Regions from separate parts of the Thauera humireducens genome, predicted to be linked through region 2. Evidence: predicted binding sites of a transcription regulator. Region 2 holds the regulator's gene; each other region holds the start of a gene.
What was found. Region 2 encodes FNR, which switches genes on or off when oxygen is low (the NO sensors DNR and NnrR bind a similar motif). Its sites were predicted from a motif close to TTGANCTAGNTCAA; they were not measured.
Positions count from the first base shown of each region.

Region 1: the regulator FNR is predicted to act here: its motif matches at 6,884-6,897, upstream of ubiU (ubiquinone anaerobic biosynthesis protein UbiU).
Region 3: the regulator FNR is predicted to act here: its motif matches at 4,771-4,784, upstream of coxB (cytochrome c oxidase subunit II).

Region 1 is NZ_CP014646.1:3,578,729-3,588,097, forward strand. It holds gene lptB (LPS export ABC transporter ATP-binding protein) at 1-364, opposite strand, end outside; gene recX (recombination regulator RecX) at 351-800, opposite strand; gene recA (recombinase RecA) at 813-1,847, opposite strand; gene AC731_RS16650 (CinA family protein) at 1,981-2,466, opposite strand; gene AC731_RS16655 (phosphatidylglycerophosphatase A family protein) at 2,486-2,968, opposite strand; gene thiL (thiamine-phosphate kinase) at 3,078-4,037, opposite strand; gene ubiT (ubiquinone anaerobic biosynthesis accessory factor UbiT) at 4,192-4,737, opposite strand; gene AC731_RS16670 (U32 family peptidase) at 4,840-5,751, opposite strand; gene ubiU (ubiquinone anaerobic biosynthesis protein UbiU) at 5,806-6,819, opposite strand; gene AC731_RS16680 (high affinity choline transporter 1) at 6,929-8,389, opposite strand; gene rocD (ornithine--oxo-acid transaminase) at 8,512-9,369, opposite strand, start outside.
Region 2 is NZ_CP014646.1:44,016-53,384, forward strand. It holds gene ccoG (cytochrome c oxidase accessory protein CcoG) at 1-1,348, shown strand, start outside; gene AC731_RS00255 (FixH family protein) at 1,362-1,862, shown strand; gene AC731_RS19370 (DUF3149 domain-containing protein) at 1,891-2,037, shown strand; gene AC731_RS00260 (hypothetical protein) at 2,076-2,312, shown strand; gene AC731_RS00265 (universal stress protein) at 2,367-2,810, opposite strand; gene AC731_RS00270 (MBL fold metallo-hydrolase RNA specificity domain-containing protein) at 2,939-4,348, shown strand; gene AC731_RS00275 (PHA/PHB synthase family protein) at 4,505-6,142, shown strand; gene AC731_RS00280 (Crp/Fnr family transcriptional regulator) at 6,153-6,833, opposite strand; gene AC731_RS00285 (SirB2 family protein) at 6,938-7,327, shown strand; gene fnr (fumarate/nitrate reduction transcriptional regulator Fnr) at 7,342-8,088, opposite strand; gene hemN (oxygen-independent coproporphyrinogen III oxidase) at 8,238-9,369, shown strand, end outside.
Region 3 is NZ_CP014646.1:3,946,395-3,955,763, forward strand. It holds gene AC731_RS18290 (SAM-dependent methyltransferase) at 1-963, shown strand, start outside; gene AC731_RS18295 (chalcone isomerase family protein) at 960-1,526, shown strand; gene AC731_RS18300 (MFS transporter) at 1,523-2,845, shown strand; gene AC731_RS18305 (DUF3833 domain-containing protein) at 2,863-3,372, shown strand; gene AC731_RS18310 (SDR family NAD(P)-dependent oxidoreductase) at 3,372-4,160, shown strand; gene AC731_RS18315 (nuclear transport factor 2 family protein) at 4,169-4,615, shown strand; gene coxB (cytochrome c oxidase subunit II) at 4,864-5,679, shown strand; gene ctaD (cytochrome c oxidase subunit I) at 5,772-7,349, shown strand; gene AC731_RS20300 (cytochrome oxidase small assembly protein) at 7,476-7,592, shown strand; gene AC731_RS18330 (cytochrome c oxidase assembly protein) at 7,589-8,185, shown strand; gene AC731_RS18335 (DUF2970 domain-containing protein) at 8,182-8,388, shown strand; gene AC731_RS18340 (cytochrome c oxidase subunit 3) at 8,437-9,312, shown strand; gene AC731_RS18345 (DUF2909 domain-containing protein) at 9,346-9,369, opposite strand, start outside.

The sequences.
Region 1 (9,369 bases), 640 kb from region 2:
CGAGCAGTTCCTGCAGGCGTTCGTCGATCTGGCGTGACTCCAGCCCCTGCAGTTCGAGCACCGCGCGGATGTTCTCGGCCACCGTGAGCTTGCGGAACACGCTCATTTCCTGCGGCAGGTAGGACAGGCCGAGGCGGGCGCGGGCGTGAATCGGCAGGTGGGTGAGATCCTTGCCGTCCAGTCCGATCTGGCCGCCGTCGGCACGCACCAGGCCGACGATCATGTAGAAGCAGGTGGTCTTGCCCGCCCCGTTGGGGCCGAGCAGGCCGACGACCTCGCCCGAGCCGACCTCGAAGCCGACGTCGTGCACCACCGTGCGCGCCTTGTAGCGCTTCTGCAGACCGGCGACCTTAAGCAGACTCATCGTAGGGCTCTTTCAGCAGCTTGCGGATCAGGTCGGGCGCAAAGCCGCGGGTTTGCAGGAAGCGCGCCTGCCGGGCCCACTCGCGGGGGTCGGTCGGCGGCTCGCGGAAGCGGCCATGCAGCACGCTGCGGGCACGCTCGATCTCGGACTCGGTACATTCGCCGGCGATGGCCTCGTCGATCAGCTCGCGCTCGATGCCGCGACGGGCCAGCTCGTTGCGCAGCCGGCTCGCGCCGAAACGCGCGGCCTTGCCGCGCACGAAGGCTTCCGCGAAGCGGCTGTCGGACTGCAACCCGAGTTCGCCCATGCGTGCGATGACGGCCTCGACCTCGTCGGCCTCGCCATGCGCGGCGAGCTTGCGCGCCAGCTCGGCGCGCGAATGATCGCGGCGGGCGAGGTGGCGAAGGGCGCGCTCGCGCAGGCTGGGCTCGGCCATGGCGTCGGGCGCTCAGGCCTCGGCGGCTGCCGCAGCGGGCGTCGCCGGCGGCATTTCAGGCAGACCGACCGCGACGCGGACCCTGTTCTCGATCTCGCGCGCCAGCGCAGGGTTGTTGCGCAGGAACTCGCGCGAGTTGTCCTTGCCCTGGCCGATCTTGTCGCCCTTGTAGGCGTACCAGGCGCCGGACTTGTCGACGATCTTGTGGTCGACGCCGAGATCGATGATCTCGCCTTCGCGCGAGATGCCCTCGCCGTACAGGATGTCGAAGTGCGCTTCCTTGAACGGGGGCGAGACCTTGTTCTTCACCACCTTGACGCGGGTCTCGGACCCGACGACCTCGTCGCCCTTCTTGATCGTGCCGGTGCGGCGGATGTCCATGCGCACCGAGGCGTAGAACTTGAGCGCGTTGCCGCCGGTGGTGGTCTCCGGGCTGCCGAACATCACGCCGATCTTCATGCGGATCTGGTTGATGAAGATGACCAGCGTGTTGGTGCGCTTGATGTTGGCGGTGAGCTTGCGCAGCGCCTGCGACATCAGGCGGGCCTGCAGGCCGGGCAGCTGGTCGCCCATCTCGCCTTCAATTTCGGCCTTGGGCGTCAGCGCGGCGACCGAGTCGACCACGACCACGTCCACGCCGCCCGAGCGCACCAGCATGTCGGCGATCTCGAGCGCCTGTTCGCCGGTGTCGGGCTGGGAGATCAGCAGGTCCTGGATGTTGACGCCGAGCTTTTCGGCATAGCCGACGTCGAGCGCATGTTCGGCGTCGATGAACGCGGCGGTGCCGCCGAGCTTCTGCATCTCGGCGATGACCTGCAGCGTCAGCGTGGTCTTGCCGGATGATTCCGGGCCGTAGATCTCGACCACACGACCGCGCGGCAGGCCGCCGAGGCCGAGTGCGATGTCGAGCCCGAGCGAGCCGGTGGACACGGTCTGGATGTCGCGTTCGACGTTGCCGTCGCCCATGCGCATGATCGAGCCCTTGCCGAACTGCTTTTCGATCTGCGAGAGCGCAGCGGCGAGCGCCTTGGCCTTGTTGTCGTCCATGAAAGTCGTTCCTGAGTGATTGGCGAATTATGGCACAGAGCTTGCTGTGATGCTGTCGGGCATCTCTGACGGCGACAGTGTAAGACCTGTAAATGAATACAGCAATGCCGCGGGTCGGCGCCCGCCAGCCGCTTCAGCGAGCGAGTTCGATCACTTCGCTGAGCGCGTGGATCACGGTCTGACGGCGCACGGCCGTGCGATCCCCGGGCAGCTGAAGCGTACGGACCCGTGTCGGCACCCCGCGTTGCGCCCAGGCCACGCACACCATGCCGACGGGTTTCTGCGCGCTGCCGCCGGTCGGGCCGGCGACGCCGGATACCGCGACGGCCAGGTCCGCGGTGCTGCGTGCCAGGGCGCCTTCCGCCATTTCGGCGACCGTGGCTTCGCTCACCGCACCGTGGCTGTCGAGCGTGTGCGCAGAGACGCCGAGCATGTCGGTCTTGGCCGCATTCGAGTAGGTGACGAAGCCGCGGTCGAACCAGGCCGAACTGCCGCTGGTGGCGGTGACGACCTGTGCGATCCAGCCGCCGGTGCAGGACTCCGCGGTGGCCAGCATCCAGCCGCGCGCGGCCAGCGCCTCGCCGACCGCGACCGAGAGCGCGTCGAGTTCGGTGTCCATGCCTCTCCTCCCCTTCGGATCAGATGCCGAACAGTGTGACCAGTACCGCCAGTGCCAGCAAGGTGTAGCCCGCCGCAACGAGGTCGTCGAACATGACCCCGAAGCCGCCTTTGAAGCTGCGGTCCGCCCAGCGCACCGGCGGCGGCTTGACGATGTCGAAGAAGCGGAACAGCGCCACTGCGATGGCCTGCCACAGCAGCGTCTTGGGGGCGAATGCGAGCACCAGCCAGGTGGCGACCATCTCGTCCCATACGATGCCGCCATGGTCCGGCACGCCCAGTGCCTGTCCGGTCCGTTCGGCGGCGATCACCCCGGCAACGAACAGGCTGGCGAGCAGGGCGAGGAAGACGAATTCCGACAGCGGGGTGCGGATCAACGGGTACAGCGCCCACGCCAGCAAGGTGCCGACCGTGCCCGGCGCCCACGGCGACAGTCCGGCACCGAAGCCGAGGGAGATGAAGTGGGTCGGGTGGCTCAGCAGCAGGCGCGGGGTTGGGCGCATTGAGGGGTCCTGATCGGGGTTCTGCGGTATGTGGGCGTGGCGGCTCGCGTGCGCACGCTCAGGCGAAATGACTACTCAGGCGAAATGACTACTCAGGCGAAATGACTACTCAGGCGAAATGATCGTAGCCCGAGGCGCTGGCGGGAGCCAGCATGCCGTCGGATTCGCGCAGCAGGCAGTCGCCTGTCTGGCCGGTGATCTGGCCGATGCGGTGCAGCGGCAGACCCAGTCTGGTGGACAGTTCGCGTAGCGCCGGGCGTGCGCCGACCGGTGCGGTGAACAGCAGCTCGTAGTCGTCACCGCCGGACAGCAGGCAGCGTCTGGCCGTCGCCGCGTCCGCGCCGGTCGCGCGCAGCGCGCAGAGCGGCAGGGCGTTGACCTCCACGATGGCACCAACCCCGGAACGCTCCAGAATGTGGGCGAGATCGCCGAGCAGGCCGTCGGATACGTCGAGCATCGCCGTCGCCAGGCTCCGCAGTTGCAGGCCCAGTTCGACGCGCGGCAGCGGACGCTGCAGGGCGTCCACGCAGCGGGCGTGCCCGGCCGCGTCCAGTGCGACCTCGCCGCGCAGCGCAGCCAGTCCAAGCGCAGCCAACCCGGGCTGGCCCGAGATCCACAGCTCGTCTCCGGCGCGGGCGCCGGCACGGGTGATCGCCTTTCCTGCGGGGACCTCGCCGATGATGGTGACCGACAGGTTCAGCGGGCCGCGGGTGGTGTCGCCACCTGCAAGGTCTACGCCGAAGGCTTCGGCGCAGGCGAACAGGCCGCGCGCGAAGGCCGCGATCCAGGCATCGTCGGCTGCCGGCAGGGCAAGGGCGAGGAAGGCCCAGCGCGGCTCAGCCCCCATCGCTGCCAGGTCGGAGACGTTGACCGCGAGTGTCTTCCAGCCGAGATCTTCCGGATCGGTGTCGGGAAAGAAGTGGGTGCCGCTGACCAGCATGTCGGTCGAGACCGCCAGCTGCATGCCGGCGCGTGGGCTCAGCAGCGCGGCATCGTCCCCGACAGCGAGGTCGGTATGTCGCGGGGGCCGGCTGAAATGACGCCGGATCAGGTCGAATTCGGAAGGCATCGCGCGTCGGGGCCAGCACGGTATCGAGGGGGTGCAAGCTTAACGCAGATGGCGCGTGCGGGTGGCGCAGGTCACGCCGCCGGCCGTCAGGCTCCGCACCTCCGGCCGGGTGCGCGAGCCGGGCGGATGCCTGAGGTCGGACGTGTCGGAGGTCTCAGCCGCGGCGGCCGGTGAGGCGAGCCTTCAGTGCGTCCCAGTCGACCGCGTCGAGCGTGTTCTTGACCAGCAAGCCGAGGTCGGTGTCGCCTTCCATGCGCAGGCGACGGCTGAAGAACAGGGTGTCGGGGTCTTCCTCGCGCAGTGCCAGCGCCATGAAGTCGCGGGTGGTCGCGGAGATGATCAGGTCCGGTTTCCTGTCCGCCGCCGGCGTGGCGCGGCGAAAGCCCTTTTCGGTGAGGGTGAAGTCGAGCGTGAGGCCGGCATCGAGCACGCGCATCTGCAGGTGATGGCCGGTGAGCGGCGCGAGCGTGTCGCGCGGCAGGATGCGATCGAGCGCGAGGTTCAGCGCCAGTGTCAGCACCTGCGTGGGCGGTTGCTGCGGCAGACGCGACACCAGCTTCGCCACCGGTGCCGGCACGGTGAAGTCGGGAATGCGAAGGTTCTCCAGGCGTTCGCCGATGCGTCGGCGCAGGCTGCCGGGCAGCAGGTCGGCGGGCAGCGGCGGGCGAGGCAGGGCTGGAAGCGCGGGAAGGGCAGGCATGTTCGGTCTCCGGGGGTGAGGCGGGCGGGCGACGAGAGCGGGGGGCGAAGACGGGGTTCTGGGCGGGGACGCTGACCGGCAGGGGCGGGCGGTCCCTGCCGGTCAGGCGGCGATGTACTGCTCCACGCCGGCGCGACCGTGCCAGAAGCCGTTGCACGGCGCCTCGACCATCAGCGCGCGGCTGGCGGCGAGCGCGTCGGCCGGCGTGTGGGCACCGTCGAGCGCGGCGCGGAAGAGTTCGACGATGCCACGCGTGCTGGCGCCCTGCGGGCTGATGCGCAGCATCTCGGCCTTGCCTTGCACGGCCGGGAGGTCGGCGAGCAGGTTGTGCACGCGCGCCGACTGGGTCTGCACGCCGTTCAGGGTGAGGAAGGGTTCGCCTTCGCGCGTGCGCAGCGTGATGCCGTCCATGATCGACAGACAGCGGAACTCGCAGGTGTCCTTCTGCAGGTTGAAGTGGCGGGCGGTGAAGCAGCGCGCCGAATGCGCCAGCGGCAGCCGGCCGTAGGCGAAGACCTCGGTCTCGATCGGCGTTGCGAGCGCTGCGCGCACCTCGGCCAGCGCCGCGCCCGACATCTCGGGAGCGACGGCCCAGCGCGTGGCGCCGGAATCGACCATCAGCTGCAGCGTCGCCGGATTGAAGATGTTCAGCGTCGGGCCGGCGATCCAGTTCTTCACGCCAGCGTCGGTCAACAGGCGCACCGCGCCCATGTCGTTGGCCTCGACGCGAAAGCCGGGCTCGCCGCTTGCGCTCTGGCGCACGATGCGGCGCAGCACCTTGAGGTCGGACTCGGACTCGATCAGGCCCTGGGTGCTCATCACCACTTCCTTGCCTGCGGCGGCGAGCATCTGGCCGACCTCGAGCCAGTCGTCGAGGCGCAGTTCGTGACGGCGCGAGCAGACCGTCTCGCCGAGATAGACGCTGTCGACCGGGCTTTCGGCGATGTCGGCGTAGAAATCGAGCACGCTTTGGCGCGGCCAGTAATAGAGCAGGGGGCCGAGGGCGAGTTTCATCGGGGGCGTCTCAGTTCGTTCGGATGATGCGGTGCGATGCAGCGTGCGCGGGGCTCACTTCCACGGGCGGTAGTAGGCGCCCAGCGTGTGGCTCTGGCCTTCGGAGACCTTGTTGAGTTCGGCCATCCACGCCGGCAGCACGCTGAAGCCTTCGGCGCCGCCGGACTTGAGCTTGTCGAGCGCAGCGCGCCAGACCTTGGTGACCTGGGCGACGTAGGCCGGGCTGCGCTGGCGACCCTCGATCTTGATCGCGCGGATGCCGATGCGGGCGAGTTCGGGCAGCAGCTCGAGCGTGTTGAGGCTGGTCGGCTCCTCGAGTGCGTAGTAGGTCTCGTCGTTGACCTCGAAGCGGCCCTTGCACAGCGTCGGGTAACCGGCGCGCTCGCCGTCGGCGAAGCGGTCGATGAGGATGCCGTTGAGCCGCGTCTCCATGCCGCGCGGCGTGTCTTCCCAGCGCACGTGCTTGCCCGGCGAGCAGGCACCGTTGCAGTTGGGCGACTCGCCGGTGGCGTAGGCCGACAGCGCGCAGCGTCCCTCGACCATCACGCACAGGCCGCCGAAGCCGAAGACCTCGATCTCGACCGGGGTGTGGGCGACGACGCTCTCGACCTGCGCCATCGACAGCACCCGCGGCAGCACCGCGCGCTGGATGCCGAAGTGTTCGTGGTACCAGTTGATCGCTTCGTAGCTGGTGGCCGAACCCTGCACCGAAAGGTGCAGGCGCAGCTGCGGATGGGTCCTGGTGGCGTAGGCCATCAGGCCGGGGTCGGCGAGGATCAGCGCGTCGACGCCGTATTCGGCGGCGCGGTCGATGGCCTGCGTCCAGCTCGACCAGTTGTCGGTCTGCGGGTAGGTGTTGAGCGCCAGCAGCACCTTGCGCTTGCGTGCGTGGGCATAGGCGACGCCCTCGCGCACCTGTGCCGGGTCGAAGTTCAGCCCGGAGAAGTTGCGTGCGTTGGTGGCGTCCTTGAAGCCGAGATAGACGCAGTCGGCACCGTGGTCGATGGCGGTCTTGAGGGCCGGCAGGCTGCCGGCGGGACAGACGAGCTCGATCGGGGAAGAAGTCATTGAGGCGGGACCAAGGCAGGGGAAAAATGCCCCGCAACCTTAATGCCGCAAAACAAAAGGGGCTTTGACTCGTGTCAAAGCCCCTGCATTGGATGCTGCCCGACCGGGTTCAGCGCGCCGTGTGGTGCGTCCCCGCGGCGGCGTGATGGTGGCTCGCATGCGGCCGGTGGTGCGAGGGCTTGCCGATCAGTCCGCCGACCAGCATGCCGAGCGCGCTGGCCGCGAGGCCGAAGAGTTGCGGCTCGATGTCGCCCTCCTGCACGAACAACTCGAACAGGATCCAGGTCGTCAGGCCGCAGACGATGGCGAGCGCGGCACCGAGGTTGTTGGCACGTTTCCAGAACAGGCCCGCCGCCAGCGGCACGAAGGCGCCCGCCAGGGTGATGCGGTAGGCGTTCTCCACCATCTGGTGGATGCTCGATTCGGTGCTGGTGGCGTACCAGGTGACGAGCACGGTGAAGATGACGACGGTGACGCGGGTCGACCACAGGAACTGGCGGTCGCGCATCGCGGGGAAGAAACCGCGCAGCACGTTCTCGGAGAAGGTGACCGAGGGCGCCAGCAGCGTGCCCGAGGCGGTGCTCATGATCACCGACAGCAGGGCGCCGAAGAACACGACCTGCGCGGTGAAGGGCATGTACTGCAGGATCAGCGTCGGCAGGATCAGTTGCGAGTCCTGTTCCATCAGCCTGCCCACCATGTCCGGGTCGATGATCGTCGCGGTGTAGGCGAGGAACAGCGGCACGGCGGCGAAGAAGAAGTAGCTGACGCCGCCGAGCGTGGTGCCCCACACGGCGACGGTCTCGTTCTTCGACGAGTTGACGCGCTGGAACACGTCCTGCTGTGGAATCGAACCCAGCGCCATGGTGGCGAAGGCGGCGATCCACGCGATCATGTCGACCATGTCGAGCGTGGGCAGCCAGTCGAGCTTGCCGTCCGCTGCTGCCTTGGCGACGACGACATCGAAGCCGCCTGCCATGTCGCCCGCCAGCGTGGTGACGTAAAGCAGGCCGAGCACGATCACGATCATCTGCACGAAGGTCGTCATCGCCACCGACCACATGCCGCCGAACAGGGTGTAGACCAGCACCACGGCGGAACCGATCAGCATGCCCTCGTTCATCGACACCACGTCGGCCGACAGCACGTTGAACACCAGGCCCAGTGCGGTGATCTGCGCCGCCACCCAGCCGAGGTAGGACAGCACGATGCAGATCGACAGGATCAGCTCGGTCGTGCGGTTGTAGCGCATGCGGAAGAAGTCACCCAGCGTCAGCAGGTTCATGCGGTACAGCGGGCGCGCAAAGATCAGGCCGAACAGCACCAAGCACACCGAGGCGCCGAGCGGGTCGGAGATCAGGCCGCGAAAACCTTCGTCGATGAAGGTGGCGGAGATGCCGAGCACGGTTTCGGCACCGAACCAGGTGGCGAACACCATGGCCAGCACCACCACCATCGGCAGGTTGCGGCCGGCGGTGATGTAGTCACGCGCGTTGTGTACGCGGGTAGCGGCATACAGGCCGATGCCGATGGAAACGACGAGGTAGGCGACGACAAGCCAGAGCAGCATGGTTGGGCCCTTCGTGATGGCGCATCCGCGCGTGGTGAGCGAAAAAATGAGGCGCGAGTTTATCAACAGAACGCCCGCGCAGGGGGGGTGATCTGCGTTCCAAGGGCTTGATCGTTCGCAGGTTATTGCATGCGTACAACGTCCGCGTCGACCCCGGCGGGTGTGAGCATCCGCAGGGTGTCGAGGATGCGGCGCGCGGCCTCGTCGAGCGTGGCTTCGTCGATCGTCAGCGGCGGCGCCAGCCGGATCACGTTGCCATGGGTGTCGCGGGTGGCGATGCCGCGCGCGAGCAGCTGCGTGGCGACCTCGCTGGCGTCGGCGAGGGCGGGGTCGAGCGCAAGCCCGACGAGCAGGCCGCGACCGCGCACTTCGCGCACGCACGGCAGTGCGGCGGCGCGCAGCGTTTCCATCAGCTGCGTGCCCAGGCGTGCCGCGCGCTCCCAGGGTCGGGTCTCGGCGAGCAGGGCGAGCACCTCGGTGCCGACTGCGGCGGCGAGCGGATTGCCGCCGAAGGTCGAGCCGTGGTCGCCGGGGCCGAAGACATCCATCACGCGACGGTCGGCGAGAAAGGCCGATACCGGCAGCAGTCCGCCGCCGAGTGCCTTGCCGAGGATCAGCCCGTCGGGACGCACGCCGTCGTGTTCGCATGCGAGCAGGCGTCCGGTGCGACCGAGGCCGGTCTGTACTTCATCGGCGATCAGCAGCACGTCGTGGCGGCGGCAGATCTCCGCGCAGCGTGACAGGTAGCCCGGTGGCGGCACGACGATGCCACCTTCGCCCTGGATCGGCTCGACCAGGAAGGCTGCGGTATCGGGCGTGATCGCCGCCTCGAGGGCGTCCACGTTGCCGAACGGCACGCGCTCGAACCCGGGCGGGAAGGGGCCGAAGCCGTTACGGTACTGCGCATTGGCGGACAGGCCGACGATGGCGATGGAGCGGCCGTGGAAGTTGCCGTCGCAGGCGAGGATGCGGGCGCGCTC
Region 2 (9,369 bases):
GAAACTCTACGTACGTGCCGTCACTGGCGTGTTCGCCAACTGGCGGTGGGCGCTGGTTTGGATCACCCAGATCATCTTCTACGGCTTGCCCTGGCTGTCCTGGAACGACCGTCAGGCCTTCCTGCTGCATCTCACCGAGCGCAAGTTCTACATCTTCGGCTGGGTCTTCTGGCCGCAGGATGTGTTTTTCCTCGCCATCCTGCTGATCATCTCGGCCTACGCGCTGTTCTTCTTCACCGCGATCGCCGGTCGTCTATGGTGTGGCTACGCCTGTCCGCAGACGGTGTATACCGAGATCTTCATGTGGATCGAGCAGAAGATCGAAGGCGACCACATCAAGCGCCAGAAGCTCGACCAGGCGCCGATGAATGGCGAGAAGCTGCTGCGCCGAGGCACCAAGTTCGTGGTCTGGGGACTGGTGGCCTTGTGGACCGGATTCACGTTCGTCGCCTACTTCTCGCCGCTCGACGAACTGCTGCGGTCTGTCACCACCTTCGGCTTCGGGCCGTGGGAGCTGTTCTGGATCCTGTTCTACGGGGCCTTTACCTTCCTGTTCGCTGGCGTCATGCGCGAGCAGGTGTGCAAGTACATGTGCCCCTACGCCCGCTTCCAGGCGGTGATGTTCGACCCCGATACGCTGGTCATCACTTATGACGAGGAGCGCGGCGAGCCGCGCGGCACGCGCAAGAAGGGCATCGATCCGCGCACGGTGAGCAAGGGTGACTGCATCGACTGCGGCATCTGCGTGCAGGTTTGTCCCACAGGCATCGACATCCGCAAGGGCTTGCAGTACGAATGCATCGGCTGTGCCGCGTGCATCGACGCCTGCGACCAGGTGATGGACAAGATGAACTATCCGCGCGGGCTTATCCGTTACACGACCGAGAACGCGCTCAAGAAGCATTGGGGCAGCAAGGAGATCCTCGCTCACGTGCTGCGTCCGCGCACCCTGATCTACGGCACGATTCTGGTGGCGATCAGCCTGGCCTTCGTCTGGGGGCTGGCGACCCGTGACCCGCTGCGCGTCGATGTGATCCGCGATCGTGCATCGCTGGCGCGCGAGGTCGAGGACGGCCAGATTGAGAACGTGTATCGCCTGCAGGTCATGAACATGACCGAGGCGCCGCGCGCATTCCGCTTCGAGGTGTCCGGCCTGCCGGGCGTGAAGATCGGAGGCGAGCAGCGTGTGGAGGTCGCGCCGGCGTCCACGCAGGCCGTTACCCTGCAGGTGCTCGTGCCGTACGATGCGGGCAAGCCGGGCTCCAACCCGATCCACTTCCAGGTCACGGCCGAGGACGATTCGTCCCTGTCCGTGCGTGAGGAAACTACTTTCTTGTTGCCGCGCTGACGTGAGTACGACATTGACTGAAAAGAAACCCACGCCCTGGTATCGACAAGGCTGGCCCTGGTTCCTGATCGCGCTGCCGGCAACGGCAGTGGTTGCCGGGATCATTACGCTTGTCATCGCGGCGCGTACCTTCGACGGCATGGTGGTCGACGACTATTACAAGGAAGGGCGCGCGATCGTGCAAACGCTGGACCGCGTCGAGCGGGCTAGCGCGCTGGGGCTTGTGGCGGACCTCAAGCTTCGTAGCGAATCGGTGCGAATCGAACTCAGCGCCCTGCACGCGGACGACCTGCCCGCGCGTGCGATCCTGACGGTCATCCACCCGACGCGTGATGGCCAGGATCAGGAGATCATCATGACCGGCGCAGGCGGCGTGTACGAAGGCAGGCTCGCGCCGCTGAGTACCGGTCGCTGGCTGTTCCAATTAGAAGACGAGTCCCGCAGCTGGAGAATGAACGGGGCCGCATACCTCCCGACAGAGACGGAAATCCGGATTGACCCATCAAGTTCCTAACCTGTCTGTTTAAACGTGGAGGTGTACCATGGCCTGGGATCTTCTGATCAGTAGCGATATCGGTCTGCTCAGCTTGTTCACGATCGGCTTCATCCTCGTGATGGCTGTCTATCTCGTGCGATTCGCCAAGCGGAACATCGCGGAGGACGAGCAGAAGGCGAAGCTGGGGCGGTAAGCGTCCTGTCTTGAGGTTCACGGTTTAGGAGAAGCGCGATGCTCAAATGGATACAGGTGCTGTGGCCGTCCTTCCTGGTGGCCATGGTGGCAGAGGCGGTCTTCTTCACCGTGATCGACCCGCAGGAGCTTTACTTGTTCGGTCAGCCGGTGCATTTCGGGCCGCTGGCAACCTATTCGATCGGTTTTCTCGGGTTCTGGCTGGTGTGTGCGGCTTCGAGCCTGAGTACGATCTTTCTTCAGCGCGGTTCCGCCGAGCTCAATCGGCGGCGTTGATGAGTACCAAAGCAAAACGGCCCTTGCGGGCCGTTTTGCTTTCATGGTGCCAGTTCAGCGATAGACCAGCACAGGGGTCTTGCTGTGGGTCAGCACCTTCTGCGTTTCGCTGCCGAGCAGCAGTCCGGCGATGCCGCGACGGCCGTGCGAAGCCATGAAGATGAGGTCGCAGCCGTGGCGGTCCGCGGCGTCGATGATCGCTTCGTAAGGGACTTCATTCACGACGGTATCGGTTGCTGCCGAGACGCCCTCCGCATCTGCGACCGCCTTGGCCTTGGCGAGGATTCCCTGCGCTTCGGCAGCGGCCGACTTGGCGAACTGTTCGGGGGTGGTGGGGTCGATCAGGGCGCCCTCGCCGTAGATCGGCATCGGGAAATCGGGCTGGGCATAGAAGAAGGTAATGCGCGCTCCGGCTTCGCGTGCGAAGGTGACGGCGCGGGACACCGTGCCTTCCGATAGGCTGGAGCCGTCGGTCGGAACGAGAATGTGTTTGAACATGGCGGAAGTTCTCCTGTCGGTTGTTACGGGATTGATTATAGCGACCTGACGGTCCTCATCTGGCTTGATGACGGTCAAACGTGTGCCTGCTTGCAAGGCGCATTGTTCGAAATAGGGAGGAGAGCACGGTGAAACTCAGTTTTTTCGGTGCGGCGGGCGAAGTGACAGGGTCCTGCCTCCGTGTTGATCATGCCCATGGGACCTTTCTGGTGGACTGTGGGTTGTTCCAGGGGGGACGGCAGGCCGAGCTCAAGAACCGGCAGGCGCTCGACTTCGATCTGAAACGCGTCGACTTCGTGCTGCTGACGCATGCCCATCTCGATCATAGCGGCCTCATTCCCAGACTCGTCGCGCTCGGCTACAAGGGGCCGGTCTATGCGACCCCGGCGACCGTGGACCTGCTCGAGATCATGCTGATGGACGCCGCGCACATTCAGGAGAAGGAGGCCGAATGGGCCTTGCGCCATGCGCGTAACCGGCAGGCGCGTCATCGCGTCGAGATGACGCCGCTCTACACGGTCGAGCAGGCTCGCGCCAGCCTGGGCCGGCTGAAGGCCGTGCCCTACGAAACGGACTGCCACCCCGGCGCAGGAGTGAGTTTCCGCTTCCGCGAGGCCGGTCACATCCTGGGTTCGGCGATCATCGAGATCGATGTGGGCGAGGGCAGCGGCCTGCGCCGGCTCGTCGTGTCGGGTGACCTCGGGCAGCCGATGCGCCCGGTGCTGCGTGACCCGGTGCGCGTCGAACGCGCCGACGTGCTGTGCGTGGAGTCCACCTACGGCAATCGTGCCCACCGATCCTTCAACGCCACGCTTGACGAACTGGCGGATGCCATCAAGCAGACGCTGGTGGGGCGCGGAGGCAACGTCATCATTCCCGCGTTCGCGGTCGGTCGTACGCAGGAGATCCTGTTCGTGCTGGCCGACCTGGTTCGCGCCGGACGCATCGGGCCACTGAAGGTCGTCGTCGACTCGCCGATGGCTTCGGCAGTGACGGCACTGACTGTCCGTCACCGCGAACTGTGGGACGAGGACACGCGTCAGCTCTTCGCGTGGTCGCAGGAAAATGGTGCTCGATTCGATGTCCGTTTCGTTCAGGATGTCGAGGAGTCCATGGCCCTCAACAGCGTCAAGGGCGGCCTTGTGATCATTTCCGCGAGCGGCATGTGCGATGCGGGGCGGGTCCGTCATCATCTGCGCTACAACCTCGGGCGCAGCGAGTGCTCGATCGTCATTGCCGGTTTTCAGGCGGCTGGTACGCTGGGGCGCCGGCTGGTGGATGGCGCAAGACAGGTCAGCCTGTTCGGTGAACGGGTGCCGGTGCGGGCTCGGATCCATACCATTGGCGGGCTGTCCGCGCATGCCGACCAGCCAGCGCTGCTCGACTGGCTTGCACATATCAAGCAGCCGCCGCAACGGACCTTCGTCGTGCATGGCGAGCCACTGGGTGCGATGGCGCTTGCCGATGCGATACATGCGAGGCTCGGCTGGCCGGCGCCGGTGGTGCCCGAGCCGGGCGTAAACTATCCGATCCCCTGATGCGAGGAGAACGACGTGACCAGCGATAACAGTCATCCACCGTCCGACAGCGGCCGACGAAGCCAGAGTCGGGCTGGAGCGCCCAATGGCCCGGAAATGGTGCGCAACTTCCATCGGCTGCGCGAGAGCGTTGCCGACGCAATCGACCCACTCGGTATGTCCGCCCCGATCGTGCATGCCCAGCTGGCCTGGCTGGCGCATCCGCAGGAGCTCGCCGAGCGCGCGGTACGCCTGTCGAACGATCTGTGGCGCCTGCAGTGGCATACCCTTGACCGGATGCTGGGCGTACCCAGCCAGGATCCCATCGCGCCGAATGCGGACGATGCGCGCTTCGCCGATCCGGTATGGACCGAATCGCCGACCTGGGACTTGATCAAGGAGTGGTACCTCGCGTTCACGCATCACACGCAGGACATGCTGTACGACACGCCCGCGCTTTCCAGCAAGGAGCGGCGCCGGGCTGCCTTCTGGTGGCGAAAGTGGCTCAATGCGGTGGCGCCCACCAACTACCTGCTCACCAACCCGGTGGCGATGCGCAAGGCCATCGAGACACGGGGCGACAGTCTCGTGCGGGGCTTCCGCAATTTCCTCGACGATCTCCAGGCCGGCAACGTCCGCATGACCGACCCCGAGGACTTCAAGGTCGGCGAGAATCTCGCCACCACGCCGGGCGCGGTCGTGTTCCGCAACCGGCTGCTCGAAGTCATCCACTACGCGCCGACCCAGCCGCGCGTGCATGCCGAACCTGTCGTCATCGTCACGCCGTGGATCAACAAGTTCTACGTGCTTGACCTCGTGCCGAAGAAGAGCATGATCCGCTTCCTGCTCGACCAGGGCCTGGACGTCTTCATCACGAGCTGGAAGAACCCGGATGCGTCGATGCGGGACGTCGGTTTCGACGACTACCTGCTGGACGGCGTCGACACGATCGTGCGCGTGGCGCGTGAGTTTGCCGGCGTGGAGCGCGTGCATGCGGTCGGTTACTGCATCGGCGGCACGGCGCTCGCGATGTACATGGCCTGGGCGAACCGCCACTATGCCCCGGACGCCATGCCAGTCGCCGACTGGACCCTGTTCACGACGCTGGTGGATTTCCACAAGCCCGGCGACATCGAGGTCTTCATCGACGAGAGCAGTATCGACTATCTGTGCGATCGGATGGCACGCAAGGGTTACCTGGATGGCGGGGAGATGGCGGCATCGTTCCGGCTGCTGCGCTCGAACAGCCTGATCTGGCACTACGTCGTGCAGGGCTGGCTGTACGGTGATTCGCCGCCTCCGTTCGACGTGCTGTATTGGAACATGGACACCACGCGCATGCCGTACGCGATGCACGCGTGGTACCTGCGCGAGCTCTACCTGCACAATCGCCTCATCCAGACCAATGCGCTGCAGGTGGCCGGCGAGACGCTCGACCTGTCGGTGATCCGGCAGCCGCTCTACGCGGTGTCCGCGGAGGACGATCACATCGCGCCGTGGCGCCAGACCTTCGCGGTCAACAACCACGTCGTCGGCAACAAGCGCTTCGTGCTGTCGAGCTCGGGGCACATCCTCGGCATCGTCAACCCCGTCGTGCATCCGCCGAAGCGGCGCTATTGGGCGGCCGACGCCCAGCGCTCGGACACGACAGACTCGTGGCGCAGGCGCGCGGAAGAGCATGCCGGCAGCTGGTGGGAGGACTGGATGCGCTGGCTCAAGCCGCGCGCGGGGGACGAGGTGGAGGCGCGTCCGGCCGCCAGCAAGCGCTTCCCGGCGCTGTGCGCGGCACCGGGCAGCTACGTGCTCGAGAAGTAGCGGGCAGTCCTCAGGCCTGGTAGCGGGCGAGGCGGGTCGGGTCGTGCAAGGTGATGCGTTTGCCCTGAACGCTGATCAGGCCCGATTCGCTGAGGTCGTGAAAGATGCGCGACAGGGTTTCGGGCGTCAGGTTCAGGCGTGAAGCGATGACCTGCTTGCTGGTCGGCAGCGCGATCTCGCACGGCGTGTCGCTGTCGGCGACCTGCAGCAGGTAGCCGATCACACGCTGGATGCTCGAGCGCAGCGAATAGGTCTCCACGTCCTGGATCAGCCCGTGCAGGCGGATGGCCATGCCGGCGAGGAGCTTGTGCGCGAAGGTGGAGTCCTGGTCGATCAGCTCGGTGACCACGGCCTGGCCGACGTGGATCAGCAGTGTTTCGGTCAGCGCTTCGGCGAACACCGGATAGGGCTTGTTCATGAACATCACGGCCTCTCCGAAGCTCTGCATCGGGCCGATGATCTCCACGACCTTCTCGGTCCCCTGTGGCGACGAAAAGGCGAGCTTGACCTGACCCGAGACGACGAAGTAAAAGCCATGCGGCTGGTCGCCGCGCTGGAACAGCACCTCGCCACGCCCGATGTGGCGGTCACGCGTGTAGCGCGCGACAAGCTCGAGATCGGTGTCCGAGAGTTCGCTGAACAGCGGGATGCGCTTGAGCAGCGCAGGCAGGTCGAGGGCGGCGTGGGTCATGTCCGTGCGTTCCTGGGTGGAAGCGATCTCATTATTGACGGCAATTCTAATCGACCCCGGGGCGCCGCGCGGCACGCGCGATGCCGGTCCGGGTGGGAGTACGCATGTATTTCGCAATCAAGCACCTTCATGTCACCTGCGTGGTGCTCAGCGCCATGGGGTTCCTGCTGCGCGGCTTCTGGATGATGACGGGCAGCCCGCGCCTGAACGCCCTGCCGGCACGGGTGCTGCCTCACGTCGTCGACAGCGCCCTGTTGTTGAGTGCGATCGCGCTGGCGGTCATGATCCAGCAGTATCCCTTCGACGCAGGGTGGGTGACGGCAAAGGTGTTCGGCCTGATCGCCTACATCCTGCTCGGCACGGTTGCGCTGAAGCGCGGCAGGACGAAGGGGATCCGGCTCGGCGCCTTCGCCGCCGCATTGCTGGTGTATGCGTGGATCGCCTCGGTGGCACTGACCAAGAATGTCGCAGGTTACCTGGCGGTTGCCGCCTGATCGCCGGGCGCGCCTCAGCGCCCGCTGCCGGCCGTCTGGTGCTGGATGAGCTTGCGCAGGCCGGCGGTATCCAGCAGGCGGATGTGCTTCTGCTGCACGGCGATCAGGCCTTCTTCCTGGAAGCGCGAGAAGGCGCGTGACACGGTCTCGAGCTTGAGCCCGAGATAGGAGCCGATTTCCTCGCGCGTCATGCGCAGGTGGAACTCGGCCGCCGAAAAACCGCGTGCGGTGAAGCGCTGCGACATGTTGAGCAGGAAGGCCGCCAGGCGCTCCTCGGCGCGCATCGAGCCGAGCAGCATCATCACGCCGTGGTCGCGCACGATCTCACGGCTCATGACCTTGTGGAACTGATGCTGCAGGCCTTCGACCTCGTGAGACAACTGTTCGAGCTTGGCGTAGGGGATCACGCACACCTCGCTGTCTTCCAGCGCGACGGCGTTGCAACTGTGCGTCTCGGTGCTGATGCCATCCAGACCGAGAATCTCCCCGGTCATCTGGAAGCCGGTCACCTGGTCGCGACCATCTTCGAGCAGCACGTCGGTCTTGAACGAGCCCGCACGGATCGCGTAGATCGCCTCGAAGGTGTCTCCCGCGCGGTAGAGGTTCTGCTGGCGCTTCACCTTGCGTCGCGCACCCACCAGTTCATCCAGGCGGCTCAGTTCGCTGTCGGGCATGCCGAAGGGCAGGCACAGTTCCACAAGATTACACTGCGAACAGGCGGTCTTGAGCCCGCTCACGGTAATTGCCACGCTTGCCCTCATCTGCACGATAATCCCGTCATCCCGACTCACAGAGTCCAAAACGCGGTTTAACAGTGTCCCCGGCTGGCATCACCATGGCCGTTGATCCACGTCAACCAAAAATTTGCGCTGGTCTGCCATTGTTAGGCACACACAGTAGCAGCAAGATCATGACCGAACAGAACGAACTCATCTTCGATCCGCAGCTGATCCGTCGATTCGACATCAACGGGCCGCGGTATACCTCTTACCCGACCGCGGATCGCTTTGTCGAGGCTTTCAATGCCGACGCGCTCAAGCACTGGCTTGCAAATCGGGCCATTGGCGGCGTCAGCAAACCGCTCTCATTATACTTCCACATCCCATTTTGTAACACGATCTGTTATTACTGCGCCTGCAACAAGATCATAACCAAGGATCATGGGCGTTCAGCCAAGTACCTGAAATACCTTGCTAAAGAGATCGAGATGCAAGCGGCCTGCCTGCAGGGCAGCCGCCAGGTGACGCAGTTGCACCTGGGGGGCGGCACGCCGACCTTCCTCTCGCATGACGAAATGCGGCAACTGATGGCCTCGGTCCGCGAGCACTTCACCTTGGTGCCCAACGGCGAATATTCGATCGAGGTCGATCCGCGCAAGGTCGATTTCGACACCGTCAAGTTGCTGGCCGAGCTTGGTTTCAACCGCATGAGCGTCGGCGTGCAGGACTTCGCCGAAGACGTGCAGCAGGCCGTCAACCGCATCCAGAGCTTCGACGAGACCAAGCTCGTCATCGATGCAGCGCGCGCCACTGGCTTCAAGTCGGTCAGCATGGACCTGATCTACGGCCTGCCGAAACAGAACGTCATCAGCTTCAACCGCACGCTCGAACAGGTGCTCGAGATCTCGCCCGATCGCATCTCGCTTTACAGCTATGCGCATCTGCCCGGCCTGTTCAAGCCGCAGCGTCGCATCTTCATGAGTGACATGCCGACGCCGGATACCAAGCTGCAGTTGCTGCAACTGGGTATCCGCCGCCTGACCGAGGCGGGCTATGTCTATATCGGCATGGACCATTTCGCCAAGCCCAACGACGAACTCACCGTTGCGCAGCGCCAGGGGCGCCTGCATCGCAACTTCCAGGGCTACTCGACACAGGCCGAGTGCGATCTGCTCGCCTTCGGCGTGTCGGCCATCGGCAAGATCGGCCCGGTGTATGCGCAGAACGTGAAGACGCTCGACGAGTACTACGACGCGCTCGACCGCGATGAGCTGCCGGTGCTGCGTGGCATCGAGCTCACCGCCGACGACCTGCTGCGGCGCG
Region 3 (9,369 bases), 270 kb from region 2:
GACCTGACCGGCCTGCTGACCCTGCTGTCGCGCAATCGCGCGCGCATCGGCGAAGCGATCTACGGCCGCATGTTCCGCATGCTGGGCCACCGCATCGCCCACCTGCTGCGAGCCAACACCCGCGCCGGCTCGCGGCGCAACATCGAGGCCCACTACGACCTCGGCAATGACTTCTATGCGCTGTGGCTCGATCCGTCGATGACCTACTCCGCCGCGGTGTTCGACTCGCCCACCGAGTCACTTCATGACGCCCAGCTGCGCAAGTACCGCCGCATCCTGGGCGAGCTAGGCGTGCAGCCGGGGCAGACCCTTCTCGAAGTCGGCTGCGGCTGGGGCGGTTTCGCCGAGGTGGCCGCGACCGAATTCGGCTGCGGCGTGCTCTGCATCACCCTGTCGCCGTCACAGCTCGCCTACGCCCGGGCGCGCGCGGAGCGCGGCGGGTTTGCCGACCGCGTGGACTTCGCCCTGTGCGACTACCGCGACGTGCGCGGCCAGTACGACCACGTCGTGTCGATCGAGATGATCGAGGCGGTGGGCGAGCGCTTCTGGCCGACCTACTTTGCCCAGCTCTCGGCCCGGCTCAAGCCGGGCGGGCGCTGCGTGGTGCAGGCGATCACGATCGCGGATGCCCTGTTTGGGCGCTACCGGCGCGGAACCGACTTCATCCAGCGTCACGTGTTCCCCGGCGGCATGCTGCCCAGCCCGGCGGAGGTGGGGCGCCAGGCGCAGGATGCCGGGCTCGCGGTGGTGGGAGATTTCGCCTTCGGCCGGGATTACGCCCGCACGCTGGCGCACTGGCATACCCGCTTCGAGGCGCAGTGGCCGGCGATCAAGGCGCAGGGCTTCGACGAGCGTTTCCGCCGCATGTGGCGTTTCTATCTGGCCTATTGCGAGGCCGGCTTCGAGACCGGTGACATCGACGTCCATCACTATGTCTTCGCTCACGCAGGAGAAGCCGGATGAACACGACACGGCGCCGTGCGCGGCTTGGCGCCTGCGTGGCTGCGGGGCTTGCGCTGGCGCTGCAGATGATGCCGCTGTACGCCTACGTGCTGCCCGCCGCCGAAGAGTTCGCGCCCGCGCCGCTGCGCGTACTCGGAGAGGGCGAGATGCGCTGGCTGGGCTTCAAGCTCTACGACGTGCGGTTGCTGGTGGCGGCCGGGGCGAGTGCGCCCGAGGCCGATCCCCATGCGCTGGCGATCCGCTACGCGCGCGACATCGACGGCCGCCGCCTGGTGGACACGAGCATCGACGAGATGCGCCGCCTCGGCGAGCGCGACGAAGCGACGCTGCAGCGTTGGCGCGACGAACTCGCGCGCGCGCTGCCATCCGTGCGGGCGGGCGACACACTCGTTGGCTTGCACCAGCCCGGCGAAGGGGCCCGTTTCTGGCACGAAGGGCGGCTGACCGCCGAGATCGACGACCCCGAACTTGCGCGCGCCTTCTTCGCCATCTGGCTCGATGCGCGCACACGTGAGCCCGAGTTGCGCGCCCGCCTGCTCGGACTGGACGGACGCGCGCAATGAACGCGGATGGCGTTCGGCGGCGGGACCTGCTCGCCTATGGCGCGCTCGGACTGCCGCTCGCCTTCGCGGCCTTGCCGCTGTACGTCCATGTGCCACGGCTCTATGCCGAGCTTGGCCTGCCGCTGGCGACCGTCGGCGCCGTCCTGCTGGCCGCGCGCATCGTCGATGCCTTGACCGATCCCCTGATCGGCTGGGCGCTCGACCGTCGGCCCGGCCGCCGTGCCTGGGTGGCCGCCGCGCTGCCGCTGCTGGGCTTCGGCATGATCGGCCTGCTTGCGCCGCCGGACGGTGCGGGCGCCCTGTGGTTGTTCGTGCTGCTGGTGCTGGTCTCGCTCGGCTACTCGGTGGCGAGCATCGCTCACAATGCCTGGGGCGCGGAGGTGGCGCCGACCTCCGCGCTGCGCACGCGCTTCGTCGCCAGTCGCGAGGGTTTCGCGCTTTTCGGGGTGATGCTGGCTGCCGCCCTGCCGGCGCTGCTGGCCGCCGAGGGTGGCGAGGTGGGCGGGCTGGCGCGGCTGGCCCTGGTCTTCATCCCGCTGCTGCTGGTCTTCGGCCTGTGGACTCTGTGGCGGGCGCCACTGCCGGCAAGCGCGGCACCCGCCCGGCGCCCGGTGCTCGCCGGGCTCGGGGCGGCCTTGCGCGTGCCCGGCTTCAGCCGGCTGCTGGCGGTGTTCGCGGTCAACGGCATCGCCGCAGCCATCCCGTCGGCGACGGTGCTGTTCTTCGTTGCCGACGTGCTTGGCGCCACCGCCTTCGCCGGCGCCTTCCTGGTGCTGTATTTCGCCGCCGCAGCGGCCAGCCTGCCGCTGTGGGTCCGCATCTCGCAGCGGGTCGGCAAGTTGCGCGCGTGGCTGGCCGGCATGGGGCTGGCGGTGGTGGTGTTCGGCTGGGCGGCGACCATCGGGCAGGGTGATCTGCTCGCCTATGGCGCGATCTGCGTGCTGTCCGGCGTGGCGCTCGGCGCCGACCTGAGCCTGCCGCCGTCGCTGCTTGCCGACCTGCTGGCGCGGGACGATACGCAAGGTGGCGGGGGCTCGCACGCGGGCGCCTGCTTCGGCTGGTGGAACTTCGTGACCAAGGCCAACCTCGCGCTCGCCGCGGGCCTGGCGCTGCCGCTGCTCGCTGCCCTCGGCTACGCGCCCGGCGCGACGGCGCTCGATGCGCTGGCGGCCTTGTCGGTGGTGTACGCGGTGGTGCCGGTGGGATTGAAGCTGCTGGCCGTCGCCCTGCTGTGGCGCTGGCGCCACGTCCTCGAATCCGCGTCCGCGCCGCAGCTGCCTGCGGCTGCACGGACGCCCTGCGGAGCCTGTGAAACGTGAAGCGAATCCTTTGTGTGATGGTGGCCCTGTTCGGGCTGTGGGGGTGCAGTTCGGTGGAGATCGACAAATACCGCAGCGAGACGCCGGTCCTGGACCTGCGCGAGTACTTCAACGGCACGCTCGAGGCGCACGGCATCTTCCAGGACCGTTCCGGCGAAGTGGTCAAGCGCTTCGCCGTGATCATCGACGCGAGCTGGCAGGGCGAGGTCGGGACGCTGGACGAGCGTTTCACCTATTCGGACGGCAGCACGCAGCGCCGGGTGTGGACGATCACCCGCACCGGCGAGGGGCGCTACGTCGGCCGTGCGGACGACGTGGTCGGCGAGGCACGCGGCGAGTCGGCCGGCAACGCGTTGCGCTGGCGTTACGTGCTGGCCTTGCCGGTCGATGGCAAGGTCTACAACGTCGACTTCGACGACTGGATGTTCCTGATGGACGACCGCGTGATGCTGAACCGTTCGGTGATGAGCAAGTGGGGCTTCCGCCTCGGCGAGGTCACCCTGTCCTTCTACAAGCGGGGCGGTTGATGGGCTGGCTGGCGCCGCTCAACGCGCCGATCCGCGACTGGCAGGGGCGGCGGGTGTGGCTGGTCGGGGCCTCGACCGGCATCGGCGCCGCGCTGGCGCGGGCCCTGGCGGCGCGTGGTGCGCGTGTCGCGGTCTCGGCCCGCAGCCGCGAGCGGCTCGAGGCTCTGGCCGCGAGCGGCGGCGCCGGCATGCTCGCCGAACCGATGGACGTGACCCGGCCGGAAGACTTCGAGCGCGTACGCGACCGGCTGGTCATTGCCTGGGGCGGCATCGACCTCGTGGTGTTCAACGCCGGCACCTACCGCCCGCTGCGCGCCTGGGAGCTGCAGCCCGAGGTGATCCGCGAGACGCTCGACACCAACCTGTTCGGCACCATGGCGGGGGCCGCCGCGGTGATCCCGCATCTGCTGGGACAGGGCAGCGGCGCGATCGCGCTGGTGGGCAGCGTCGCCGGCTACGGCGGGCTGCCGAAGGCGACGGTGTATGGGCCGAGCAAGGCCGCGCTGATCAACTTTGCCGAAACGCTGTACCTGGACCTGGCGCCGAAGGGGCTGGGCGTGTTCCTGATCGATCCCGGCTTCGTCGCCACGCCGCTCACCGCGCAGAACGACTTCCGCATGCCGGCGCTGATCTCCGCCGAGGACGCGGCGCAGGCGATCGTCGCCGGCTTCGGGCGGGGCGATTTCGAGATCCACTTTCCGCGCCGCTTCACGCGGGTGCTGAAGCTGCTGCAGTGGCTGCCGCGGCGCGCGTACTTCGCCCTGATCCGGCGCGCGACCGGGCTTTGAGCATGCGCATGAACGAGCCGACGCGCCCCGTCATCGAAGACGCCGTCGAGGCGCTCGCCGACTTCTACCAGACGCTGACGCCGGCTTCGCTCAACCGGCTTGGCGCCCTCTACGCCGCCGACGCGCATTTCAAGGACCCCTTCAACGAGGTGATCGGCGTCGCCGCGATCCGCCGCATCTTCGAACACATGTTCGCGACCGCGGACTCACCGCGCTTCGTCGTCACCAGTCGCATCGTGCAGGGTGATCAGGCCATGCTGGGCTGGGATTTTCATCTGCGCCTGCGAGGGCGCGAGATCGTGGTGCGCGGGGTCAGCCACCTGAGCTTCGATGCCGACGGGCGCGTGGGCCTGCATCGTGACTACTGGGACCCGGCCGAGGAGCTCTACGCCCACTTGCCGCTGATCGGTGCGCTGATGCGGGGGCTGCGGCGCAGGCTGTCGGCCACCGACTGAGCGTGGGCAGTGCAGCCCGATCGCATCGGGCTCCGATGACGCGCGCGTCGCGCGCAATTGCGGCGCTGCAAAAATATCCACCATGGGAAAACCCCGAACGCAGCCTCCAAGCGCAGTCGCGATGCGGGCGTTAGCAAATATTGCGCCGCAGTATATTGATTTTTATCAAAAAACCGTGTTGCGGCTGTGTTTTTCGCTATGGCAACATCGACCACGCCTGCCAAAACTACAAGATGTAGGGGGTGGTCATGGAACGTGCCCGTCGCTTCGCGACTGCATCCGCCGCTGTCGGCCTTGCCGGTCCTGCGTTCGCGCAGGACTCGCCCGCGCGCTACAACCTGCAGGCGCCGGTGACCGGCATTGCCGAGCAGATCAACGACATGCATACCTTGATGCTGGTGATCTGCCTGCTCATCTTCATCGGCGTGTTCGGCGTGATGTTCTGGGCGGTGTTCCACCATCGCAAGTCCAAGGGCGCTGTCGCCGCCCATTTCCATGAGAACACCGCGGTCGAGATCGCCTGGACCGTCATCCCCATCCTGATCCTGCTCGGCATGGCCTGGCCTGCGACCCGGACCGTGATCGAGATGAAGGACACCTCCAACCCCGACCTGACGATCAAGGCCACCGGCTACCAGTGGAAGTGGGGCTACGACTACCTGCAGGGCGAAGGCGAGGGCATCCGCTTCCTGTCCAGCCTGTCGACGCCGCGCGAGCAGATCGAGGGCGGCGCGCCCAAGGGCGAGGCCTACCTGCTCGAGGTCGACAAGCCGCTGGTGGTGCCGGTGGGCAAGAAGGTGCGCGTGCTGCTGACCGCCAACGACGTCATCCACTCCTGGTGGGTGCCTGCCTTCGGCGTCAAGCAGGACGCCATTCCCGGTTTCATCCGCGACACCTGGTTCCGTGCCGACAAGGAAGGCATCTACCGTGGCAACTGCGCCGAACTGTGCGGCCGCGACCACGGCTTCATGCCGATCGAGGTGCACGTGCTGTCGGCCGAGAAGTACGCCGAGTGGGTCAGGAGCCAGATCGAGGCGCAGAAGGTGGCGCTGGCCGCCGAATAGGGCCGCATCGCCGCGGCGGCATCCGGGTTGCCGCGTTTGTGAATCGCGTTGTTGAGTCGTCGTTGTAATGCTGTTCGACAGGAGGACCCCGCATGGCCGCCGTCACACATGATCAGCTCCAGGGGCATCACCCCGGCCCGACCGGCCTTATGCGCTGGCTCACGACGACCAACCACAAAGACATCGGCACGATGTACATGATCTTCAGCTTCATCATGTTCCTGTCCGGGGGCGTGATGGCGTTGACGATCCGCGCCGAGCTGTTCCAGCCCGGCCTGCAGGTGGTGCAGCCGGAGTTCTTCAACCAGCTCACGACCATGCACGGCCTGGTGATGGTGTTCGGCGCCATCATGCCGGCCTTCGTTGGCTTCGCGAACTGGATGATCCCGCTGATGATCGGCGCCAGCGACATGGCCTTCGCGCGCATGAACAACTGGAGCTTCTGGCTGCTGCCGCCGGCCGCGATCCTGCTGATCGGCTCCTTCTTCGTGCCGGGTGGCGCCACCGCCGCCGGGTGGACGCTGTACGCGCCGCTGTCGGTGCAGATGGGCATGGGCATGGACCTCGCCATCTTCGCCATCCACATCATGGGCATCAGCTCGATCATGGGCGCGATCAACATCGTCGTTACCGTGCTCAACATGCGCGCGCCGGGCATGACCATGATGAAGATGCCCCTGTTCTGCTGGACCTGGCTGATCACCGCCTACCTGCTGATCGCGGTGATGCCGGTGCTGGCCGGCGCGGTGACGATGATCCTCACCGACCGCCACTTCGGCACCAGCTTCTTCAATGCCGCGGGCGGTGGCGACCCGGTGATGTACCAGCACATCTTCTGGTTCTTCGGCCACCCGGAGGTCTACATCATGATCCTCCCGGCCTTCGGCATCGTCAGCCAGATCATCCCGACCTTCGCGCGCAAGCCGCTCTTCGGCTATGCGTCGATGGTCTATGCGACGGCCTCCATCGCCATCCTGTCCTTCGCCGTGTGGGCGCACCACATGTTCGCCACCGGCATGCCGGCCGCTGGCCAGCTGTTCTTCATGTACGCGACCATGCTGATCGCCGTGCCCACCGGGGTGAAGGTGTTCAACTGGGTGGCGACGATGTGGCGCGGCGCGATGACCTTCGAGACGCCGATGCTGTGGGCCACGGGCTTCATCTTCGTATTCACCATGGGTGGCTTCACCGGCCTGATCTGCGCCATCGCGCCGATCGACATCCAGGTGCAGGACACCTACTACGTGGTCGCGCACTTCCACTACGTGCTGGTCGCCGGCTCGCTGTTCGCACTGTTCGCCGGCGCCTATTACTGGCTGCCGAAATGGACCGGCCACATGCCGAGCGAACTCCTCGGCAAGCTGCATTTCTGGTGCTCGATCGTGTTCTTCAACATCACCTTCTTCCCGATGCACTTCCTCGGCCTGGCCGGCATGCCGCGCCGCATCCCGGACTATGCGCTGCAGTTCGCCGACTTCAACGCCCTGGCCTCGGTGGGGGCCTTCGGCTTCGGCCTGTCGCAGCTGATCTTCCTGGTGGTGGTGGTCAAGTGCGTGCGCGGCGGCGAGCGTGCCGCGGCGCGTTCGTGGGAAGGTGCCGAAGGGCTGGAGTGGACCGTGCCGTCGCCGGCGCCGCACCACACCTTCGAGGAAGCGCCGGTGGTGAAGTGAGCGGAGAGGGTGAAGGATGAGCGGGTGAAGAGTCTCAGGGGTGAGCGGGGAGCAGGGGTGGAGATCTCGGGAGAAGGAGGCTCTGCTCTCCGCCTCACCACCAGGGCCGCAAGGAAGGGAGATGACATGACGCGCAGCGAGGATCGCAGGGCAGCCAACCGTCGGACCGGCCTGATGCTGGCCGCGGTGGCGTTCGCCTTCTTCGTCTTCGTCATCCTCAAGTACAAGGTGTTCGGGCAATGAGCACCCACTCCGGCCGCCTCGCCACGGCGAACCGCCGCCTGCTGCTGCGGCTGACGGTGTCGGCTGCGGTGATGTTCGGCTTCGGCTTCCTGCTCGTGCCCTTCTACGAAAAGATCTGCGAAGTGACCGGCATCAACAACTTCCTGCGGCCCGAAGCCGAGCAGGCCGCGCGTGCCGTTGCGAATACGCAGGTCGATACCAGTCGCCGCATCCTGGTGCAGTTCGACGCCAACCTGCACCACCTGCCGTGGCGCTTCCGGCCCATGCAGCGTTCGATCGAGGTGCATCCGGGGCAACTCGTGCAGGTCGAGTACGAAGTCTCCAACACCCGCGACGTGCCGGTGACCGGACAGGCGGTGCCGAGCTACGGACCGCAGCTTGCAGGGCGCTACTTCAACAAGATGGATTGCTTCTGCTTCGAGCAACAGACGCTGGCGCCGGGCGAGCAGCGCACGATGCCGGTGGTGTTCGTCGTCGATCCCGCGCTGCCGGAAGACGTCACGGTGATCACGCTCTCCTACACCTTCTTCGAGCTGCCGGGCCGCAACACCGCCGGGCTGCAGTCACCGGTCCGTGCGGAGGGCGCCTCATGAACGCCCACGGGACGCCACGCCGCGCCGGCTTCTGGCCGACCTTGCGCGCCGTGCTGTGGTCCTTCTTCGGCGTGCGCCGGCGCCAGGCTTACATGGAGGACGCGGGCTCGCTCAACCCGCTGGCGGTGGTCGTGGCCGGCGTGCTGGCTGGCGCGGCCTTCGTCATCCTCATCGTCATCGCGGTGCAAGTGGTGCTCGCCTAGCGGCACCGGGCAGGTCAGGGTCAGGATCAAGGTCAGGGGGAACACGCCATGAGTCATGCAACAGCAAGCCGCTCGTTCGACCACTACTTCGTGCCCGAGCCCTCCAAGTACCCGATCTTCGGCTCGATCGCGCTGCTCCTGTTCGGTGCCGGTGCGGCGCTGTGGCTCAACGATGCGCGCTCCGGGCCATGGCTGTTCTTCGCCGGCGTCGCCATCCTCATCTACATGCTGTTCGGCTGGTTCGGCCAGGTCGTGCGCGAATCGCAGACCGGCCAGTACGGCAGGCGGGTGGACCTGTCCTTCCGCTGGTCGATGGGCTGGTTCATCTTCTCCGAGGTGATGTTCTTCGCGGCCTTCTTCGGCGCGCTGTTCTACGCCCGCGTGCTGTCGGTGCCGTGGCTGGCGTCCGGCGACAACGAGGCCCTGCTGTGGCAGGGCTTCACCGGCGCCTGGCCCACGTCCGGCCCCTACGCGCAGAGCGGCGCCGACCCCTTCACGCCGATGGGGGCGTGGGGCATTCCCGCGATCAACACGCTGATCCTGCTGACTTCCGGCGTCACGCTCACCTGGGCGCACTACGGTCTGCTCGGCAACAAGCGCAGCCAGCTCAAGCTCGGCCTGCTGGCCACCATCGTGCTGGGCGCCATCTTCATCGCGCTGCAGGCCTACGAGTACGTGCATGCCTACGCCGACCTCAACCTGCGCCTCGACAGTGGCATCTACGGCTCCACCTTCTTCCTGCTGACCGGCTTCCACGGCCTGCACGTCACCATCGGCGCGATCATGCTGGCGGTGATGCTGTTCCGTGTGATGGCGGGCCACTTCACCCCGGACCACCACTTCGGCTTCGAGGCCGCGGCCTGGTACTGGCACTTCGTGGATGTGGTGTGGCTGATCCTGTTCGTCGTCGTGTACTGGCTCTAGAACGGGGAGACGGGACGTGACCGCCGCATGTGCCTACAGCCTGCCTTCGATGAGTCC